Regions from separate parts of the Paenarthrobacter sp. CC6 genome, predicted to be linked through region 1. Evidence: riboswitches for the same ligand, from Rfam matches in the RefSeq annotation. Region 1 holds a riboswitch; each other region holds the start of a gene.
What was found. Region 1 has a riboswitch for thiamine pyrophosphate ahead of PV760_RS08325 (ECF transporter S component). Riboswitches for the same ligand answer to the same signal wherever they lie in the genome.

Region 1 (2,259 bases):
CCGCCGTCGGGTGGTCCAATGCCAAACCGCCGCCTGATGCGGTACGCAAGCCGACGTCGTCGAGCGCTTCATGCACCCGGGACCAGATCTCCTCGCGCGGCACGGCAAGGTTCTCGGCGCCGAAGGCGACGTCGTCGCCCACCCGGGAGAGAACCACCTGCGTTTCGGGATCCTGCTGCATCAGCCCGGCGCGGCCACGCTGCTCGCGGGAAGTGACGCCGTCGATCAGCAGCGAACCGGTCTCATCAGAGTCGTCTTCCTCGTCACCCAGCACCCCGGCGAGGGCGTGCAGGAGCGTGGACTTGCCGGCCCCCGAAGGGCCCAGCAACAGGACGCGTTCCCCCGGTTCAATGCGGAGGTCAAGGCCCTGGATGGCAGGCTGGGCCCGGCCGGCATGCCGCCATCCCCACCCCTCGGCGGAGATGGCGGCAGGCCGGACCGTGCCGCTGTGTGTGGCAGGCATCAGTTGAAGACTGGCTCCGAAGCGGCCTTCCGCGACGCGAAGGAACTCAGGACACCCGTCGTGGCCAGACCGCGGGTGGCGATCCAGGACAGGCCGCCGGCGATCACTGCACCGGAGATGGTGGTGAAAGTGATGTACGTCAGCTTGTCGATGGCCTCGTAGGCGATATTCCAGCCCCAGGGCAGGAAGGAGTCGTTCAGGCCACAGAAGAGGCCCGCGCCTGCGCCCGCGAGGAGTGCGGTGGGCAGGTTGAACTTCTTGTAGCGGAACGCGGCGAAGATCAGCTCGGCGCCAAGGCCCTGCAGGACGCCGGAGATGAGCACCGTGGTGCCGTACTGCGAACCCATGATGAGCTCACCCGTGGCTGCGACGGCCTCGCAGAAAAGAGCTGCGCCGGGCTTTCGGATAATGAGCATGCCCAGGACTGCGGGGATCATCCAGCCACCGGCGATCAGGCCGGTCAGGGGCGGGTATGCCGCATTCATGGGGATGGATACCAGTGCCGCGCCCTGGGACCAGGCCCAGAAGATCACGCCGCCGGCGATGGCGATGAGGGCCGCCACCACGATGTCTACAACACGCCAGCTATAACTGGTCTTCTTCACGTTTACCGTGGTCATTTTTCTGCCTCCTGAGGTTACAGGAGGGGAAAGTGCTCCCCGGAATCCGCCTGGCTTGCGCCGTCCGGCTCCGGACACTCTGAGAAGCTCGACTCCCTTGCGCCGGTACTAACCGGATCAGGTTCGAGGGTCTGCGGCTGTCCGCACTCTCAGCGCCCTCGCGTCTCCTGCATCGCTGCAAGGTCCGACGGCGGCGCTCCCCTGTCGTTATCAAATCTGCCCTGATGGGCGGGTTCAGTTTACACCTCCGCGTACGGCCGGCTCTGGGCCGCGGTCACAATCCTGTTGCGAGGCCCACTCTGCACCCCATCCCCGCGCCTAAGCACGCACACCAGGCCCCACAACAACAGGAGTGCATTGCGAGGCCCACTCTGCGCCCCATCCCCGCGCCTAAACACGCACAGCAGGCCCCACAACAAACGAGGGTGCGTTGCGAGGCCCACTCTGCACCCCATCCCCGCGCCTAAACACGCACAGCAGGCCCCACAACGCACCTGCAAGAATGGCCTGATGACGGATCTTCCAGGCTCCCACGCACCCGTGGCCGAGCCACGCCTCGCTGCCAGCGTGATTCTGCTCCGCGACTCCCCCTCGGGGCTTGAGGCATTTGTCCAGCACAGAGTCAGCACCATGGACTTCGCGGCAGGAATGGTGGTCTTTCCGGGCGGCCGGGTGGACGCTGTGGATCAGTCCGGCTGGGACTACCCCGGGGAACTGTTGCGCAGCCATGCGTTGTCCTGGGCGCAGAGTTCGATTTCGGCGGACACAGCGTTGGCGGAGAGCAACGCGGGAATGGTGCTCACGGCAGCAATCCGCGAAGTCCAGGAAGAAGCCGGGCTGGGCATCGAGCCCGGAGACCTGCGCCCCTGGGCCAACTGGATCACGCCCATAGACATGCCCAAGCGCTTCGACACCTACTTCTATGTGGCCAAGCCTGCACCGGAAGCGCAGCCCCGGCATCAAACCACGGAGGCTTGGCAGTCGCTGTGGATGCCGGTGTCCGGAATCCTGGAAGCGGAAGCCGCAGGGCAGTTGAAGCTGATGCCACCCACCTACTATCTGCTGAAGGAAATCGCTGTCCTCGATTCCGTAGAGGCAGTGTGGTCCGCCGAGCACCCGGTCGTCCCGGTTCTGGCTCCGGTCGGGTCCTTGGCAGCGTTTCTCAAGGAGCGGGAA
Region 2 (2,259 bases), on a different contig from region 1:
AAACGGTCGGGCCGGAAGATGGACCAGCGGGGATCAGGGGAACCGGTGAGCAGCTCCCCCACGATCATGGCGGCCACGGGGGTCAGGAGGACGCCATGCCGGAAGAACCCGGTGGCCACAATCATGCCCGCGATGTCCCCGCTTGAACCGGCTACGCGGCCCAGCAACGGAGCGTTATCCGGAGTCCCTGGCCTGGCGCGCGCAGTTGCTTCCAGGAGTTCAAGTTCGGCCACCGCGGGAACCAGTACCTGGGCGTCCCTAAGGAGCTGGTAAACCCCGCCGGCAGAGACTGCGTTGGAGGCCGCCGACAAGCCGTCCTCCCGTTGGGTAGCTCCGATGACTACGGTTCCGTCGTCCCTGGGAACGATGTAAACGGGCACCCCGCGGACCATGCCACGAACAGTGGCAGTGAGCAGCGGTTGGAGGTGCGCGGGGACCCGAAGCCTGAGGATGTCCCCGTAGACCGGCCTGACCGGAAGTTCAAGACCCTCAGGAAGGCCGGCGAGCGCGGGGGCGCCCAGCCCGTTGGCCACCACGGTTTCGCCGGCCACGACGGATTTGCCGGATTCGAGCTCCACTCCGGCTACCTGGTCCCCGTCCCACAACAGGCCGTGCGCGGACTCTGCAACGGCAAATCCTTCCCTGGCGCCGCCTACCCACGTGCCATCGCCGGATGAATGCGCGGCCAGCCCTGCCATGAGGCACTCCGCCAGCTTCCGGGGATCCACCTGGTGATCGGCGGGGATATCAAAGGCACAGGAAATTTGCGGGCTAAGGAGCGGTTCGCGTTCCCTGGCGGTCCGCAACGGCAACGGTTCGACCCCCAGGCCCGCCGCGAGCTGGACAGTGCGAAGGTCCGCGAGCGCGCGGCGGTCGGCGGCATCGGCACCCACGGCGAGGGTCGGCGTCGTCCGGTATCCGGTAGCTTCCACAGGCCGGTGAAGGCCGCCGGCAAACGAGGGCCACAACCGGGATGACCCGAGCATGAGCTCCAGGAGGTCTTCTTCCTGGTAGTGCAGCTCGCTCACGGGCGCCAACATTCCGGCAGCAGCAAATGTCGCACCGGTGGCGGGCGCCGGATCGATGAGTGCTACGGAGCGGCCCAGCTTCCGAGCCTGGTGGGCGATGCCCAGTCCGATGACGCCTCCGCCGATAACGGCAACATCCGCGTGAATGGCTTCTGCCATCTGTTTCCTTCCCTACGCCGGTACTAGCCGGATCAGGTCAAGCGGTCGGCTCTGAAGCCCTCTCAGCCGGACGGTCATAAAGACGTAGGTCACGGCTCCCGCAGTACGTGCCCAGTTTAGAGGAACTACTGTGGATTCCATGACCCAGCACTCTGCCCTCGCCAGCGCCCGCCTCTACCTGTGCACTGATGCGCGCAAGCGCCAAGGCGATTTTGAAGACTTTGCCGACGCCGCGTTCCAGGGCGGGGTGGACATCATCCAACTCCGTGACAAGACGATCGAAGCCGCCGAGGAATTGGAATTGCTGGCGATCCTGCGTGGCGTCGCAGAACGGCACGGGCGGCTCTGGGCGGTCAACGACCGGGCCGATATTGCCAGTGTTTCCGGGGCTCCGGTGTTCCATGTGGGCCAGAAGGACCTCCCGCTGGAGATTGCCCGCACGTTCCTTCCCCGCCCCGCTTCGATTGGTCTCTCCACCCATACGCCTGAGCAGGTAAATGCCGCGATCACGGCTTCGCCGGGCGAGCCTGGGCTGGACTATTTCTGCGTTGGTCCCGTCTGGGCGACCCCCACCAAACCCGGCCGCGAAGCGGTGGGAACCGGCCTGGTCACATATGCCGCGGAAGCGATCAGGCGCGCGGAGGAGACCACCGGCGGCGCCGTGGAGGTGCCGTGGTTTGCGATCGGCGGAATCGATCTCGGCAATGTCGAGCAGGTGCTCGCTGCGGGCGCCAGCCGTATCGTCGTCGTTCGCGCCATTACCGAGGCGGAAGATCCGACGGCGGCAGCCAAGTCGCTGCTCGAAGCCCTGGACGCCGCCGCGTAACGGTTCTCCAAACAACAGTCCCAGGCACGCAGACCGTCGGGGTATCGGCAGGTTGTGGCGACAGGGGTGAGTCGGGGCTTGCAGATGCCGCAGCCCACCCACCGGATCGGATCAGATTCAGGTGAGCCGATCGCGGTACTGGCGCATCTTGCTCCGCGCCCCGCACGTGTTCATGTCGCACCAGGTCCGGGTCCTGGACCGTGAACTGTCGTAGAACACCCACCTGCACGCTTCCGACGCGCAGGT
Region 3 (2,259 bases), on a different contig from region 1:
AACCTTGAAGCTGCCGAGGAAGTCGTTCGCCAGCTTCGCCTGCGTGACATCGGCGGCATCATCGTCATCGACTTCATCGACATGGTCCTGGAATCCAACCGCGACCTCGTTCTCCGCCGCATGGTGGAGTGCCTGGGCCGCGACCGTACCAAGCACCAGGTTGCTGAAGTAACGTCACTGGGCCTTGTCCAGATGACCCGCAAGCGCATGGGCACCGGTCTCCTTGAAGTCTTCGGTGAGCAGTGCGAGCACTGCGCAGGCCGCGGTGTCGTGACGCATGACGAGCCCGTGGAGCACCGCCGCGCCAACACCGTGGCAGCCGAGCAGCACCGTCCGCACACCGAAGCACAGCAGTCCACAGCCCGCACCGAGCGCAAGCGTCGCCGCGGCAAGGGCGGCGCCCAGGGAACGGTCGAAGCGCCGGCCCAGGTCCATTCGACGCCGTCCGCCCCTGTTGCGGCACCGGCAGCACACCCGGAAGCCCAGGACCCTGCCCGTCAGGCAAAAGCCGAAGCAACCCGGGCTGCACTGGCGACGATTGCAGCGGCCGCGCATGCCGCCCACCTTCACGATGACGAGCTCCACAAGGCAGAGGAGCAAACCCGGGCGGCCGGGGAGCATGGTCCCGACGCCGGTTCGGTCTCCGCTGCCCCGACGGCTCAGGAAGCCGCGGCACACGACGCCGCTGTCCGCGAAGGCCGGGCTACTCCAGTGCTGCGTTTTGGCGGCGAAGAGGTTGCCTTGCCTTTCGTTGAACACCACGATGAGCCGCAGGCAGCCCAGCCGGCCATGAGCCTGGACCGTCTGGCCGAAGCTTTCTCGCACCTTGGCGCGGCACCGTCGCCTGAGGACCGGAAAGCCAAGGAAGCTGTCGAAGCCCCGAAGGCTGCGGACACCCCGACGACTGAAGCTCCGGCTCCGGCCGCAGACGAAGCCCCCTCAGCATCGCGGGGTCGTCGTAGCCGCCGGAACCGCAGTGCAAGCAGGGCCCAAGGCGCGGCCAACGAGACCACTGTTGAGCACCACGACGTGACCGCTACGGCCGCGAAGGGATCGGCGCACGAGTCCAAGGCGCCTGCGGAGCCGGTCAGGAAAGCGGCCCCGGACGAACCCATCATCCTGGGCGTCGGCGTACCGGCCTCCGAACTCTAACCGTTTGTGACCGCACCAAGGCCCCGCAGTTCCGCTACCAGCGGGAATTGCGGGGCCTTTTGCTGTCTGCCGGTGCGCTAGGCTGGGGGACTGACACGGGGTGCCAGGCGATGGGCCAGGCTGAGATCCAAACCCGTTGAACCTGTCCGGTTAGCACCGGCGAAGGGATGTCCTCATGGCCGCATTGTCATCTTCCGCTGTTTATCCGCTGGCGGAGGACCGCAGACGAACCCCCCGGGTACTTAGCATCGCGGGCTCCGACCCGTCCGGAGGAGCCGGAATCCAGGCTGATTTGAAGAGCATCGCCGCCCACGGTGGATATGGCATGGCTGCCATTACGGCTTTGACGGCCCAGAACACCCTGGGTGTCAGCGGTGTGCACGTACCACCCGTGGAGTTCCTGCGCCAGCAACTGGACGCCGTCAGTACCGATATCGTCATCGACGCCGTGAAGATCGGGATGCTCGGCGACGCGGCTGTTATTGACGAGGTGCGCAGTTGGCTCGAATCGGTGCGCCCCGCCGTCGTGGTTCTTGATCCCGTGATGGTGGCCACCAGCGGTGACCGCCTGCTGACCGAATCCGCAGGGGAGGCCCTTCGTTCCCTGCTTCCATTGGCGGACCTGATCACGCCGAACCTGCCCGAGCTTGCCATTTTGCTGGGGGAAACCGAGGCTGCTGATTGGGCATCGGCATTGGAGCAGGGCAAGCGACTGGCAGCTGAGTGCGGAAACACGGTCTTGGTCAAGGGCGGTCATCTGGCCGGCTCGGAATGCCCCGATGCCTTGATCAACACCAGCGGGCTGTTGCGGCAGGACGTCATCGAAGTGGCAGGTCCAAGGATTGCGACCCGGAACAGCCATGGCACTGGATGCTCGTTGTCGTCCGCCTTGGCTACCGTCCAGGCGCGCACGGGCGACTGGGAGGCCTCACTGCGCGAAGCGAAACCGTGGCTGCTCCAGGCCCTGAGGAGCGCAGGGGAGCTGGAAGTGGGCCGGGGCAACGGGCCTGTGGACCACTTCCACCACCAGCGCGTCCTCCAGCCTGGCGGATTTGCTGCCACTTTGTGGAAGGAAGCCATCCCGGAGCTTGAAAAAATCCACGGCCT

Region 2: another riboswitch for thiamine pyrophosphate. It lies ahead of thiO (glycine oxidase ThiO); the one in region 1 lies ahead of PV760_RS08325 (ECF transporter S component).
Region 3: another riboswitch for thiamine pyrophosphate. It lies ahead of thiD (bifunctional hydroxymethylpyrimidine kinase/phosphomethylpyrimidine kinase); the one in region 1 lies ahead of PV760_RS08325 (ECF transporter S component).

The regions. Positions count from the first base shown of each region.
Region 1 is NZ_JARDAN010000007.1:308,624-310,882, forward strand. It holds gene PV760_RS08320 (ABC transporter ATP-binding protein) at 1-463, opposite strand, end outside; gene PV760_RS08325 (ECF transporter S component) at 463-1,083, opposite strand; TPP riboswitch at 1,160-1,296, opposite strand; gene PV760_RS08330 (NUDIX hydrolase) at 1,594-2,259, shown strand, end outside.
Region 2 is NZ_JARDAN010000008.1:316,534-318,792, forward strand. It holds gene thiO (glycine oxidase ThiO) at 1-1,187, opposite strand, end outside; TPP riboswitch at 1,180-1,299, opposite strand; gene thiE (thiamine phosphate synthase) at 1,327-2,013, shown strand; gene PV760_RS10140 (CGNR zinc finger domain-containing protein) at 2,131-2,259, opposite strand, start outside.
Region 3 is NZ_JARDAN010000006.1:364,077-366,335, reverse strand. It holds gene PV760_RS06500 (Rne/Rng family ribonuclease) at 1-1,152, shown strand, start outside; TPP riboswitch at 1,239-1,337, shown strand; gene thiD (bifunctional hydroxymethylpyrimidine kinase/phosphomethylpyrimidine kinase) at 1,328-2,259, shown strand, end outside.